3 regions of the Nocardioides secundeburneus genome follow, and region 2 is predicted to be linked to each of the others. Evidence: riboswitches for the same ligand, from Rfam matches in the RefSeq annotation. Region 2 holds a riboswitch; each other region holds the start of a gene.

Region 1 (4,791 bases), on a different contig from region 2:
GTGGGTGAAGTCGAGCACCGTGACCTCGCCGGTCCAGTGGTCGGCGGCGTTGTAGGAGGCCGCCCAGGTCCGCCACATGTCGACCTTGTAGCCGGTGAGGATGCGCGCGGAGTTCTTGACGTCGTCCTCGCTGTGGTTGCCGCGGCCGACGGTGTGCAGCTCGAGCAGCTCGCGGCCGAGGTTCTCGTTGGGGGCCCGCTTGGTCGACGTCGCGTTGTCGAGCGAGATGCCCATGGCCGGGTGGGTGATGGCGGCGACGAGCATCTCGTCGAACCGGCCGAGCGCGTGGGAGCGGAGCATCTTGCCGTAGGCGGCGCGGTAGGTGAACACGCCGTCGTCGTAGACCGGCACGTGCAGGTGGTTCTCCCAGAACTCGGTCATCACCTCGAGCACCTGGCGCTGGGAGTAGATGCGGCGCAGCAGGCACCAGCGCGAGTAGTTCTCCATGGCCTGCCAGCCGCCCTCGACCTCGTCCTGGTTGCGCTTCCACAAGGTCGCGGCGTCGAGGTTGACCGAGGGCCACCACGACTCGAAGGCGTCGGCCGCGGTGTCGGCGACGGCGGCCGGCTCGAGCTGGCGGGCGAGCCAGGCCTCGGGGCTGCCGGCCGCGCGCATCTGGGCGTGCAGCGCGGGAGTCATGGCGTAGGTGAAGCGGTTGCCCAGGTGCAGCGAGGCCGCGGTCGGGATCGGCGACGACGCGAACGCAGGGTCGGGCTCGGGCGTCGTCGGGGTGGTCGGGGTCGTCGGGGTGGTCGGGGTCGTCGGCGTGGGGGGTGCCGGCGTCGTGGGCGTCTCGGGAGTCGGCGTCGTCGGCGTGGGGGGTGCCGGCGTCGTCGGGGTGCTGGGCGTGCTCGGGGTGTTGGGGGTGCTGGGCGTGCTGGGGGCGGCCCGGTGGAAGCGGTGCTTGCACCGGTGCAGCCGCCGGCAGGTGTGGCCCTGGTGCTTGGCGCAGCGGTGCCAGTGCCGGCACCGCTTGGCGTGGCGCCGCCGGGCGCTCGCCTTCCGGTCCGCCGTGGCGGCGTCGGCCCCGCCACCGTCGACGCCCGACGACACGGCGAGGGCGGCGATGCCCGCCACGAGGCCGCGCGTGAGGAACCGGCGGCGTGCCGACTCCTCGGTCGGGCGGTCGGCAGGAACAGCGGTCGGCGCAGGGGCCGTCGGCGTGGGGGGTGCGTCGATCACCGGTTCTCCAGGGGGGATGGAGGCCTCCGGGGGAGGCGTGGGGGAGCCCCCATCCTGGCCACCCTCCGGCCGGGCCTCCAACACCCCTGGGACACAAATGTCCGATCGGACATGCATGACCACCCGGGTGGGGCCACCGCCGCCGACGGACGGCTGATGGGTAGCGTGACGGACGCCATGACCGACCCGACCCGAGCGCTGCGCCGGATCCTGGTCTGGGAGCCTGACCTCGAGCCCGACGAGCGCTACGTGCCGCTGGTCGACCTCGACCTCGCCGACCTCGCCCGGGCCGTGTGCCGCCGCCTGGGCGACGCCCCGGCCCGCGTCGGCTGGTCGGCCGTCGTGATGGGCGTGGCGTCGCGCTTCTGGTCGGTGAGCGTCGTGCCCTACGCCGCCGACGGCGTCCTGGTCGACCCCGGCTGCCTCGTCGCCCGGCACGACGACGGCGCGGTCACGCTCGGCGTCCACGAGCCGCGGGGCCGAACCGACGCGACCGACGACGACCTCGACGCCGCGGTGCGCAGCGTGCTCGAGCCACTGGTCGACGCCGTCCCCCTCGCGCCGCGGCTGCTGTGGGGCAACGCCGCCGCGAGCCTGCACGCCGTCCCCCGGGTGCACCACCTGCCCCGGGCGCGACCGGTCGTCGACCGCCTGCTGGCCGGGCCGGGCTTCGCCGGCGAGCTCGACGTGCGCCCCGACGGCACGGCGCGCCGGCGTACCTGCTGCCTGTTCTACCTCGCCTCGAACGCCGGCCTGTGCGGCGACTGCGTGTTCGACGTCGTGCCCGCACGACCGTGAGAGGGGCCGGATTGCTATCGTCGGGCCGCCAGCGCGGGAATCCGGTGCGACTCCGGGACTGACGCGCAGCGGTGAGGGTGATCGGCAGGACGGCTGGCTCCGAGTGGGAGCAGCAGCCACTGGGTCGCAAGACCTGGGAAGGCGTCCACGGTCGGTGCGATCCCGAGTCCGAAGACCTGCTGGCCCTTGCGGCCGACCGCCGCGAGGTCGTGACCGGCCGACGCGTGGAGGCCGCAGACCTCCCAGGAGCCCTGTGCCCCGCACCAGACGAGACCGTTGCCCCGGCGTCGTGCGCCCGTGGCCGGCCGACGACGGCGCACTGGTCCGGCTCCGCGTGCCCGGCGGCGAGCTGGCCGCCGCGACGCTCGACGGTCTCGCCGAGGTCGCCGCCACCTTCGGCGACGGCGACCTCCACCTCACCTCGCGCGCCAACCTGCAGCTGCGCGGGGTCGAGCACGGCGAGCCGTTCCTGCGCGCCGTGGAGGCGCTGGGCCTGCTGCCCAGCCGGGCGCACGACCAGGCCCGCAACGTCGTCGTGTCCCCGCTCACCGGCCGGGTCGGCGGGCGCGCCGACCTGCGCCCCGTCGTGGCCGCGCTCGACGCGCTCGTGCTCGCCGACCCCCGCGCGGCCGGTCTGCCCGGACGCTTCCTGGTCACCCTGGACGACGGTCGCGGTGACGTCGTCGGACGGCCGACCGACCTCGGGCTGATGGCCCTCGACGACGCCACCGCCCAGCTGCGGCTCGGGGCCGGGTGGGGCGACGTCGTCCCGCTCGCCGACGCGCCGCAGGCCCTGCTCGGCCTCGCGCACCGCTTCCTCGACGTCCGTGGCGACGGCGTCGACGCGCCCTGGCACGTCGACGAGCTCGCGACGCCGCTCGCCGCGGTGCGCGAGCCCGACCCGCGCACGAGCCCGCGCACCGGGCCCGCCGCCGGCGACGCCGTCCTCACGGCTCCGGACGGCGTGCTCTCCCCCGACCACGTCGCGCTCGCGACCTCGACGGGCGGGCCGGTCCTGGTCACGCCCTGGCACTCCCTGATCAGGACGGACCTGCTCCCGTGACCTCACCGACGCCACCGACGCGCCGCTTCGACTACGTCGCCACCGGCCCGGCGATCTACGCCGACTCGTTCGCCACCATCCGGGCCGAGGCCGACCTCAGCAGCATCCCGGCCGGGGCCGAGCAGGTCGCCGTCCGGATGATCCACGGCAGCGGCCAGGTCGACCTGGTGCGCGACCTCGTCGTCCACCCGCGCCTCGGCGAGGCCGGCCGCGCCGCCCTGGCCGCTGGCGCGCCGGTGATCACCGACGCCCGCATGGTCGCCGTCGGCATCACCGCCGGACGGCTGCCGGCCGGCAACGAGGTCATGTGCTTCCTCAACGACGAGCGGGTGCCGGCACTGGCGCAGCAGTGGGCCACGACCCGCAGCGCGGCCGCGGTCTCGCTGTGGGAGCCCCACCTCGAGGGGGCGGTCGTCGCCATCGGCAACGCGCCCACCGCGCTGTTCCACCTGATGGAGATGCTGGTCGACGGCGCCCCGCGACCGGCCGCGATCATCGGCTGCCCCGTGGGGTTCATCGGCGCCGCGGAGTCGAAGGAGGCGCTGGCCGCGCTCGCCGACACCCACGGCGTCGACGTCCCGTTCGTCACCGTGCGCGGACGCCGCGGCGGCTCGGCCATGACGTCGTCGGCGGTCAACGCCCTGGCCTCGGTGAGCGAGGCATGAGCGGCCGGCTGACCTGCGTCGGCATCGGGCCCGGCGACCCGGAGCTGATCACCCTCAAGGCCGCGCGTCTCATCGGTGCCGCCGACGTCGTCGCCTACCACGCCGGCACGCGCACGACCTCCCACGCGCGACGCATCGCCGCCGACCTCATCCCCGCCGGCGTCGTCGAGGAGGAGCTGCGCTACCCGGTGACCACCGGCACCACCGACCACCCGGGCGGCTACGCCGGCGCGATGGCGGAGTTCTACGAGACCTCGGCGGCACGGTTGGCCGCGCACCTCGAGGCCGGCCGCGACGTCGTCCTGCTGGCCGAGGGCGACCCGATGTTCTACGGCTCGGCGATGTACATGCACGACCGGCTGGCCGAGCGCTTCCCGACCGAGGTGGTGCCCGGCGTCCCCGCGTTCGCGGCCGCCACCGCCGCGGTCGCCTCCCCGCTGGTGCGCCAGACCGACGTGCTCACCGTGCTGCCCGGCACCCTGCCCGAGCCCGAGCTCGCCCGTCGGCTCGCCGACACCGACGGCGCGATCATCATGAAGCTGGGTCGCACCTTCCCGGCCGTGCGCCGGGCGATCGAGGCCGCGGGCCGCCTCGACGGCGCGCTGTACGTCGAGAGGGCCTCGGCCCCCGGCGAGCGGTGGCTGCCGGTCGCCGACGTCGACCCCGACACGGTGCCGTACTTCTCGCTGATCGTGGTGCCGGGCGACACGGGGCCGCGTGCCGCCGTGGTCGAGCCGGCCGACGCGCCCACCGCCGCGGAGCTGCTCGTCGTCGGCCTCGGCCCCGGTCCCGACGGCTGGCTGACGCCCGAGGTCGCCCAGGCGCTCGCCGAGGTCGACCACGTCGTCGGCTACGCGCCCTACGTCAAACGGGTGCCCCAGCGCCCCGGCCTGACCCGGCACGCCTCGGGCAACACGGTCGAGGTCGACCGCGCCCGTGACGCGCTGCGGCTCGCGCGGGCCGGCGAGCGGGTGGCGGTCGTCTCCGGCGGCGACGCCGGCGTGTTCGGCATGGCGGCCGCGGTGTTCGAGGTGGCCGACGAGTTCCCCGACGTCGACGTGCGCGTGCTGCCCGGCCTCAGCG
Region 2 (4,791 bases):
GGCCTGGCCGGGGTAGTCGACGAAGGCGACGTAGTCGGGCTGCGAGGCCACCACGCGCTCCCACGACACGGTGGTCCAGGTGTCGGCGACGTCCTCGGTGGCGTTGCGAGCCCCGGCGGCCTCGATGATGCCCTGCGGGCCGCCGAACGACCCGCTGGAGAACGGGGCCGTCGTGCCGCTGTCCATGAGGAAGACCGTGGGCGGCTCGCTGGCGCGCGGCGCGGCCTCGAGCCGGGCGAGCCGCGCGTCGAGGTCGGCGACGAGGTCGGCGGCCCGGTCGTCGCGCCCGGTGATCGCGCCCAGGTTGGTCAGGTCGGTGCGCAGGGCCTCCCACGGCCCCACGACGCCGCGCGCCTCGCCGTCGTCCTGACGGCACGACTCGGTGAGCGTGTAGCCGACGATGTCGCGGTCGGCGAGGCCCGCCGGCGTCAGGTTGGAGTCCTCGTCCCAGCCGTAGTTCCAGCCGGCGACCACGACGTCGGGCCGCTGGGCGATGACGTTCTCCAGCGTCGGGCGCTCGTCGGCGGCGACCGGCAACCCGGAGACCACGTCGGCCCCGTAGGCCTGGCCGAGCACGGCCACGTCGTCGCCGATGCCGGCGATGCCGGCCACCTGGTCCTGCGCGCCGAGCGCGAGGGTCATCGCGATCATCCCGCCGTCGTAGACGTAGAGCCGGGACGCCGGTGACGGGGCGACCAGGTCGGCGCCGCAGTTCTCGACGGTGACGGTCTCGGCAGCGGCCCCGTCGTCGGTGCTGCGGGGCACGGTCTCGCCGCACGCGGCCAGGGCGAGGGCGGCCAGGGGTAGTGCGAGGACGGCGAGGGTCGAGCGGGTGGTCATCGGTGCTCCTTCGTGGCGACCGGGCGTCCGGTGCCGAGGGTGAGGTGTCGGGTCCGGTGGTGCTCGTCGATCAGGTAGGCGGCGGGGACGCCGAAGACGTGGTCGATCACGTCGGGCGCCAGGGCGGCGGACGGCGTCCCGCTGGCGTGGACGACGCCGTCGTGCAGCACGACGACGCGGTCGAAGTGGGCGGCCGCGAGGGCCAGGTCGTGGATGGCGGTGACCACGGTGCGGCCGCTGGCGCGCAGCAACGCCAGCAGGTCGAGCTGGTGGCGCACGTCGAGGTGGTTGGTCGGCTCGTCGAGCACGACGAGGTCGCAGTCCTGCGCGAGCCCGCGGGCCAGGCTGACGCGCCGACGCTCGCCGCCGGACAGGTCGGCGCACGCCCGGTCGGCGGCGTCGTCGAGCCCGACCCAGGCGAGGGCGCGCAGCGCGGCGCCCCGGTCGTCGTGCCCGCGGGCCCACGGTGTCCGGTAGGGCAGGCGCCCGAGGGCGACGTACTCGACCACCCGCATGTCGGCCGGCGGGTGCTCCTCCTGGGCCACGAACGCCATGAGCCGGGCCCGCGCCCGGGCGCCGAGGGTGTGCACGTCGTCCGCCCCGACGGCCACCGAGCCGTGCACCGGGGTGAGCAGCCCGGCGACGGTGCGCAGCAGGGTCGACTTGCCGGAGCCGTTGACGCCCACGAGGGCGACCATCTCGCCGCGGGCGACCTCGAGGTCGACGTCGACGAGCACGGTGCGTCCGCCGACGGCGCACGAAAGCCCGCGCACGGCGAGGGCGGCGCTCACGCCTCACCGCCGAAGCGGTAGCGGCGTCGTCCGAGCAGGAGCAGGAACACCGGGGCCCCGACCAGGCCGGTGACGACGCTGAGCGGGATCTCCTGAGGGCTGACGACGGTGCGGGCGACGACGTCGACCCACACGAGGAACACCGCTCCGGCGAGAGCGGCCACCGGCACCATCACGCGGTGGCCGGCCCCGACGACGAGGCGTGCGAGGTGGGGCACCACCAGCCCGACGAAGCCGATGCCGCCCGAGACCGCGACGAGGATGCCGACGAGCACCGAGGTGAGCACGAACAGCCCGACGCGCACGGCGCGCACGGGCACGCCGACGGCCGCGGCCGTGTCGTCACCCGTGGTGAGCGCATCGAGCCAGCCGTGCAGGGCGAGCGCCGCGGCGGTGGCCAGGACGACGGCGACGACCGGGGGCAACAGCTGCGCCCAGGTCGCACCGGCCAGCGAGCCCAACAGCCAGAACAGCACCGACTCGGTGGCCCGCGGCTCGTTGCCGACGAAGACCAGGAAGCTGGAGATCGAGGAGAACGCCGACGACATGACGACGCCGGTCAGCACCAGCCGCAGCGGCGTGAGCCCGCCCTGCGCGATCGAGATGCCGAAGACCAGCACCGCGGCCGTCAGCGCGCCCACCAGCGCTCCGGCGGACAGCGCCCACGCGCCCAGCGACCCGAGGACGCCGAAGGCGATCACGGCGGTGGCGCCCACGCCGGCACCGGCCGAGACGCCGAGCAGGTAGGGGTCGGCGAGCGGGTTGCGGACCAGGGTCTGCATCGCCGCCCCCGCGACCGCGAGGCCGGCGCCGACGACGGCGGCCAGCAGCACCCGTGGCGCCCGCAGGTCCCACACGATCGTGTCGTAGACGTCGTCCGGCCCTGGGCGTGCGTGCAGGAGACGCTCACGGAGGACCTCGACGACACCGGCCGGCTGCAACGACTCCGACCCGAACCCGAGCGAGAGGACCACCGAGACGACCAGGGCGGCGCCGAGGCAGGTGTAGAGGGCACCCAGCCGGATCCAGCCGGGCTCGGGCCGGGGAGGGGGAGGTGGGACCGGGTCGGTGGGGCGGGACAACAGGGTCGGGAGCGCGCCGTGGCGCGGGCCTGGAGTGTCGATCGGTCACTCGGATCTGTGAGGGCCCGGAACGCGGGGCCGACGGCTGGGAGTGAGCCAGCCGGTCTTCGGACTCGGGTTCGACCCGGCAGGACACCTTCCCAGGCCGTCGCGCGGCCCAGTGGTACGTCGTCCTGCCAGTCACCCTCACCGCTGCGCGTCAGCTCCGGATTCACACCGGATTCCCGCGCACCCGTAGGTGCGTTCTGGCTCGGGGCGAACCTAGCAGTGGGTCGAGCGGGCCCGGGCCGGGAGGCCACGTCTCGCCGGGTCGCGAGCGAGCGTTCACACCGTGCTGACACGAGCGAAACGTCGCAGGAGGTTTGCGGGGTTGCGTCCTGGGTACTCTGGATCGCGGGGGGCGGTTCGTCGTGCCCTCGTACAGCCGCCGCCCACGAGCCGAGGTTCGATGCCCGACACGCCGCCCCACCTCCGTAGCGACGCCGTCGTCGGCGCCTCGGTGCTCCACGAGGCGCTCGTCATGAGACGCGAGGTCGAGATCGAGCTGGCCGAGGCCGGGGAGATCCGGGCCGCAGCCGTCGCCGAGGCGACGAGCCTGATCGAGACGGCGCGCCTCGCGGCCGCCGGCGTCGAGGAGCAGGCCGAGGCCGAGGCCCGCGCCATGGTCGAGCAGGCCCGCGAGCAGGCGATCGGCATCGTCACCCAGGCCCGTGTCGAGGCCGAGAACCTGCTGGCCGAGGCCCACGCCGACGCCGCCCAGTACGACGCCTGGGCCCGCCAGGAGGCCCGCGAGCGCCTCACGGGCGACCTCGCCGGCCTCACCCAGGCCATCGCCGAACGCCGCGACGACCTCGCGACGAGCATCCCGGCGCTGGAGGCGGCGATCGAGCGGGCGCTGGTCTCACTCGACGACGCCTCGTGGCTCGGCGTCTCCCTCGTCGACCAGGTCTCGCTCCCTGACGACGCCCCGAGCCACGAGGTCACCGAGGCCTCCCGTCCCGACGCTCCCCGACGTCGTCCCGAGGTGTCGCTGCGTGCCGTCGACGATCTCGTCGAGTCCGACGTCGACGTCGACGACGGGGCCGACCACGAGCCTCCGCTCGAGGACGCCGACGTCGTCCGAACGGACGAGCCCGTCGAGCCCGTCGAGCCCGTCGAGCCCGAGCAGTGGGCGTCGGTCCGGCTCGTGAGCTCCTCGGGTCAGCGTCGTTCGATGCTCGACGACGTCGAGCCGGAGACCGTCGGGCACGACGCCGAGACGTACCCGGCGGTCGAGATGACCGCGGCCGAGGTCGTCGAGATGGCCGAGGTGTCCGACGACCGGCGGCGTGGGGCCGACGACCACGGCGATCACGACGACCACGACGACGAGGCGCGTCCGCTCGGCTGGTTGTTCCGGTCGACGCCCACGCGCTGACCTCGACGCCGGCCCCGACCGGCGCTCAGCCCGGTGGGCCTGAGGCGCCCTGGGCGCGGGCGGCGGCGGGGTCGCAGGAGGTCTGCAGGTTGGCGTCGCCGCCCGCGCGCGCGGTCGGTCGTGCGAACGCGGTGACCGTGCGCACGGTGCTGCCCACCGGCAGCGTGGCGTAGAGCTGCATCCAGATCCTGCGGGGCCGCCCGGGCAGGAAGCACGACCAGGTCCCCGACACGATCGCGACGAGGTCGCCCTCGGCATCGTCGACGACGGCCTGCACGACGGCGCTGTCGACCGGGGCGCCGTCCGCCGTCACGTCGGCCACCACCACCGCGCCCACCGCGTTGGCGAAGACGCTGTCCAGCTGCACGGCGAGCCGCGGGCTGCCGTCGCTGCCGGCCGTCGACCAGACGACGTCGCGGTAGCCGACCTGCAGGTCGTCGACGCGCACGTCGGTGGGCAGGCGGAACGAGAACGCGTAGTCGGCGCCGGGGGGCACGTCGGCCACCGTGCAGCACGGTCCGGCGACCGTCGTCGTGACCGAGCCGGCCGTCACCACGGTGGCCTCGGCCTGGGCCCGGCGCAGCACCCGGTCGGCGGTGTTGCGCAGGACCACCGAGACGAGGCCGTCGTTCGCGGCCCATTCGCGTGTCTCGACCAGGCT
Region 3 (4,791 bases), on a different contig from region 2:
GCGGCGTAGGCCGCGACCCCGGGGACGACGTCCCACGGCACGCCGGCGTCGTCGAGGCGGCGGGTCTGCTCGGTCAGCGCCGAGTAGACTGACGGGTCGCCCGACGTCAGCCGGACGACGCCCTGCCCCTCGGCGTGGGCCTCCACGATCGTGGCGACGATGCCGTCGAGGTCGAGGTCCTGGGTGTCGACGAGCACCGCGCCGTCGCGGCAGTGCTCGAGCACGCCGTCCTCGAGGTAGGTGCCCGGGAAGAGCACCACGTCGGCCTCGGAGACCAGCCGCGCGGCGCGCAGCGTGAGGAGGTCGGCGGCGCCGGGGCCGGCCCCGACGAAGTGCACGGTCACGATCGATGCTCCTTGGTCCAGGACCACTGGGTGACGGCACGCGCCGGGGTCCAGCCGGTGAACGTGCCGATGGGCGCGGCGGTCTCGACGGCGTGCCGGGTCAGCTCGCCACCGTGCTCGGCGTAGGCACCGGCCAGCACCTGCTCGGTCTCGAGCGTGACGCCGTGGACGACGAGCCGCCCGCCGGGGCGCAGGCGGTCGCGGCACAGGTCGAGGAGCCCGGGCGCCGTCGCTCCCCCGCCGACGAAGACCGCGTGCGGGCCGGGCAGCCGGGCGGCGACGTCGAGGGCGTCGCCGCGGTGCACGTCGAGCCGCGGGACGCCGAGCGCGTCGGCGTTGCGGGCGATCCGGTCGGCGCGGGCCGGGTCGCGCTCGACGGCGTCGGCGTGGCAGGTCGGGTGGGCGCGCAGCCACTCGATGCCGACGGAGCCGGCGCCGGCGCCGAGGTCCCACAGGCGCTGGCCGGGCTGGGGCGCGAGGCGGGCGAGGGCCGCGGCGCGCAGGTCTCGCTTGGTGAGCTGGCCGTCGTGCTCGTAGGCGTCGTCGGGCAGGCCGGCGACCCACGAGCCGGACGCCGGGCCGTCGCAGACGATCGCGACGACGTGCAGCGGCGGCACGTCGTGCGACCCGGCGTCCCAGGTGGCGGCGGTGGCGTCGATGCGTGACTCGGTCGCCGCGCCGAGGTCGCCGAGCACCGTGAGCGTGCTGGCGCCGTAGCCGTGCGCGACGAGCAGAGCGGCGAGGTCGGCTGGTGTGCCGGGGCCGCTGGTGAGCACCAGCAGCCGGCGTCCGGGGGCGAGCTCGCGCACCAGCGGCTGCAGGCTGCGCCCGACGGTGCTGACGACGCCGACCGTCTCGGCCGGCCAGAGCATGCGCGCCCGGGCCAGGGCGATCGAGGAGACCGCCGGCACGACGTCCAGCACCTCGCCGTGCCGCGGCAGCAGACTGGTCGCCACGCCCGAGACGAAGGGGTCGCCGGAGGCGAGCACCACGGTCGACCGGTCGCCGTCGACGGGGTCGAGCGAGAACGGGCTCGGCCACGCACGGCGTTCCTGGCCCTCGACGTCGGGCAGCAGGGCCAGCTGCCGTCTCGACCCGACGACGACCGGTGCGTCGAGCACCACGGACCGGGCGGCCTCGGTGAGCCCGGCCCACCCGTCGGCGCCGATGCCCACCACGGTCACCCGCCGCGCGGCGGTGGGGGCGGACGGCTCGGGCACGGGCGCCGACGCTATCGTGCGGACGTCGCGAGGTGCCCTACGGGGAGAATCTGGGAAGCCGGTGCAAGTCCGGCACAGGCCCGCTGCGGTGACCACGCCTCGAGCGATCGAGGGCTGGAAGTCCGAAGACCGGCCTCGCGACGCGCCCCATCCACTGGCCACACGAGCGGGAGCCTCACGTGCCGGACACACCCGAACAGACCCGTCATACCTATCCCTTCGCCGCCGTGGTCGACCCCGGCGACATGGCGCTCGCCCTGCTGCTGACCACCATCTCGCCCGAGATCGGCGGCGTGCTCGTGCGCGGCGAGAAGGGCACGGCCAAGTCGACCATCGTGCGCGGCCTCGCCGCCGTCCTGCCGCCGCTCGACGACGGCCGCGCCGTCCCGCTCGTCGAGCTGCCCGTGGGTGCCACCGAGGACCGCGTGCTCGGTTCGCTGCACCTCGAGAAGGCGCTCGCCGACGGCGTCGCCGAGTACGAGCCCGGCCTGCTGGTCAAGGCCCACCGCGGACTGCTCTACGTCGACGAGGTCAACCTGCTGCACGACCACCTGGTCGACGTGCTGCTCGACGCCGCCGCCATGGGCCGCTGCACGGTCGAGCGCGACGGCGTCTCGGTCTCGCACGACGCGCGCTTCGTGCTCGTCGGCACCATGAACCCCGAGGAGGGCGAGCTGCGCCCGCAGCTGCTCGACCGGTTCGGCCTCACCGTCGAGGTCGCCGCACCGCGCGACCCGGCCGTGCGCGTCGAGGTGGTGCGCCGGCGCATGGCCTACGACGCCGACCCGGCCGGTTTCGCCGCCCGCTGGGCGGCCGACGAGGAGGCGCTCGCGGGCCGGCTGCTCGCCGCTCGCACGGCCGTCGGCGACGTCGAGCTGTCCGACGCGATGCTGCTCAAGATCGCCGAGGTGTGCGCGGCGTTCGAGGTCGACGGCCTGCGCGCCGACATCGTCACCGCCCGCACCGCCACCGCCCACGCCGCCTGGCACGGACGCACCGAGGTCACCCTCGACGACGTCCGGGTCGCGGCCCGGCTGTCGCTGCCGCACCGGCGCCGTCGCAACCCGTTCGACGCGCCCGGTCTCGACGAGGACCTCCTCGACGAGACGCTGGGCGAGGAGGAGCCCGACCCGCCCGAGCCCGACCCGACCGACCCGGGTGGCGGTGACGGCGGTGACGGCAGTGATGGCGACGGCGGCGACGGCGGATACGACGGGGGCGGGCCCCCCGACACCGGGGACAGCTCCGACGCCGGCGAGGCCGGCCGCGACCCCGTTCCGAGCGGCGCCCCCTCGACCGCCGCCGGGTCGACGACCACGAGCAACGTCGCGGCCGGTCAGCCCTACCGCGCCCGGCTCTTCCAGGTCGCCGGCACCGGTCGCGGCGAGGCCGGCAAACGCAGCCGTGCCGTCACCGACACCGGACGACGCATCGGCTCGCGACCGGGCTCGCGTGGCGCCGTCCACCTGCTCGAGACGATCCGCGCCGCCGCGCCGCACCAGGCCACCCGGGGACGCACCGGCGGCCGGGTGCTCCTGCGTCCGGAGGACCTGCGGGTGGCCGATCGCGAGGGCCGCGAGTCGAACCTGGTCCTGTTCTGCGTCGACGCGTCGGGCTCGATGGCCGCGCGCAAGCGCATGGAGCAGGTGAAGACCGCGATCCTCAGCCTGCTGCTCGACGCCTACCAGCGCCGCGACAAGGTCGGCCTGGTCACCTTCCGCGGCACCGGGGCCGAGGTCGCGCTGCCGCCCACGGGCTCGATCGACGTCGCCGCCCGCCGGCTCGACGACCTGCCCGCCGGCGGCCGCACGCCGCTGGCCGAGGGCCTCGTCGAGGCGTTCAGGGTCGTCGAGCGCGAGCGCGTGCGCGACCCGCGCCGCCGGGCGCTGGTCGTCGTCGTCACCGACGGCCGCGCGACCAGCGGTCGCGACCCCGTCGTCCGCGCCCGTCAGGCCGCAACGGCGCTCGCCGAGGCCGGCGTCGCCTGCCTCGTCGTCGACTGCGAGGCCGGCCCCATGCGGCTCGGCCTGGCGCGCACGCTCGCCGAGCACCTGCGCGCCGAGCACGTCGCCGTCGCCGAGGTCAGCGCCGCCGTGCTGACGTCGGCGGTGCGTGCCGCGTGAGCGCCCCCACCGTCAGCACGGACCTCTACGACGTCATCGAGCGGCGGCGCGACGTCCGCGCCGAGTTCACCGGACATGCTGTCTCCGACGACGTGCTGTCGCGCGTGCTCCGCGCGGCGCACGCGGCACCGAGCGTCGGGCACAGCCAGCCCTGGGACTTCGTCGTCGTGCGCGACCGTTCGACCCGCGAGCGCTTCCAGGAGCACGTCGCCACCGAGCGAGCCGCGTACGCCGACACGCTGCCGCCCGAACGGGCCGAGACGTTCGCGCGCATCAAGGTCGAGGGCGTGCTGGAGTCGTCGCTGGGCGTCGTCGTCACCCACGACCCCGACCGCGGCGGGCCGCAGGTGCTCGGGCGTCACGCCATCGACGACGCCGGCCTCTACTCCACCTGCCTCGCCGTGCAGAACCTGTGGCTCACCGCGACGGCCGAGGGCCTCGGCGTCGGCTGGGTGTCGTTCTACCGCGAGCCGTTCCTGCGCGACCTCCTGGCCATCCCCGAGCGGGTGCGGCCGATCGCCTGGCTCTGCCTCGGCCCGGTGTCGCGCCTGCACGACGTCCCCGACCTCGAACGGCACGGCTGGCGCACCCGCCGGCCGCTCGCCGACGCCGTCCACCACGAGAAGTACGGGAGCCACTGATGCCCCAGGGCAAGCCGCTCGTCGTCCCCGACGACGGGCTCACCACGGCCCAGCGGCGTCGCCTGCCGCTGCTGATGGTCAACACCGGCGACGGCAAGGGCAAGTCCACCGCCGCGTTCGGGCTCGCGATCCGCGCGTGGAACCACGGGTGGGACGTCGGGGTCTTCCAGTTCGTGAAGTCGGCCAAGTGGCGCATCGGCGAGCAGACCGTGCTCGAGCGGCTCGGCGAGCTGCACGCCGAGACCGGCGAGGGCGGGCCGGTCGAGTGGCACAAGATGGGCTCGGGCTGGTCATGGTCGCGCAAGGCCGGCGAGGCCGAGGACCACGCGCGCGACGCCGCCGAGGGCTGGGCCGAGGTCAAGCGCCGCATCGCCGAGGAGCGGCACGACATCTACGTGCTCGACGAGTTCACCTACCCGATGGAGTGGGGCTGGGTCGACGTCGACGACGTCGTCGAGACGCT

Evidence for each region. Region 2 has a riboswitch for cobalamin ahead of ABFT23_RS10810 (FecCD family ABC transporter permease). Riboswitches for the same ligand answer to the same signal wherever they lie in the genome.
Region 1: another riboswitch for cobalamin. It lies ahead of ABFT23_RS17520 (nitrite reductase); the one in region 2 lies ahead of ABFT23_RS10810 (FecCD family ABC transporter permease).
Region 3: another riboswitch for cobalamin. It lies ahead of ABFT23_RS17545 (VWA domain-containing protein); the one in region 2 lies ahead of ABFT23_RS10810 (FecCD family ABC transporter permease).

The regions. Positions count from the first base shown of each region.
Region 1 covers NZ_JBDUUE010000006.1:249,987-254,777, forward strand. The annotation lists gene ABFT23_RS17510 (DUF1800 domain-containing protein) at 1-1,182, opposite strand, end outside; gene ABFT23_RS17515 ((2Fe-2S)-binding protein) at 1,360-1,980, shown strand; cobalamin riboswitch at 2,016-2,157, shown strand; gene ABFT23_RS17520 (nitrite reductase) at 2,270-3,043, shown strand; gene ABFT23_RS17525 (precorrin-8X methylmutase) at 3,040-3,708, shown strand; gene cobJ (precorrin-3B C(17)-methyltransferase) at 3,705-4,791, shown strand, end outside.
Region 2 covers NZ_JBDUUE010000003.1:544,302-549,092, reverse strand. The annotation lists gene ABFT23_RS10820 (ABC transporter substrate-binding protein) at 1-840, opposite strand, end outside; gene ABFT23_RS10815 (ABC transporter ATP-binding protein) at 837-1,631, opposite strand; gene ABFT23_RS10810 (FecCD family ABC transporter permease) at 1,628-2,650, opposite strand; cobalamin riboswitch at 2,795-2,978, opposite strand; gene ABFT23_RS10805 (ATP synthase F0 subunit B) at 3,162-4,130, shown strand; gene ABFT23_RS10800 (hypothetical protein) at 4,156-4,791, opposite strand, start outside.
Region 3 covers NZ_JBDUUE010000006.1:255,591-260,381, forward strand. The annotation lists gene ABFT23_RS17535 (cobalt-precorrin-4/precorrin-4 C(11)-methyltransferase) at 1-344, opposite strand, end outside; gene cbiE (precorrin-6y C5,15-methyltransferase (decarboxylating) subunit CbiE) at 341-1,564, opposite strand; cobalamin riboswitch at 1,578-1,716, shown strand; gene ABFT23_RS17545 (VWA domain-containing protein) at 1,792-3,687, shown strand; gene bluB (5,6-dimethylbenzimidazole synthase) at 3,684-4,328, shown strand; gene cobO (cob(I)yrinic acid a,c-diamide adenosyltransferase) at 4,328-4,791, shown strand, end outside.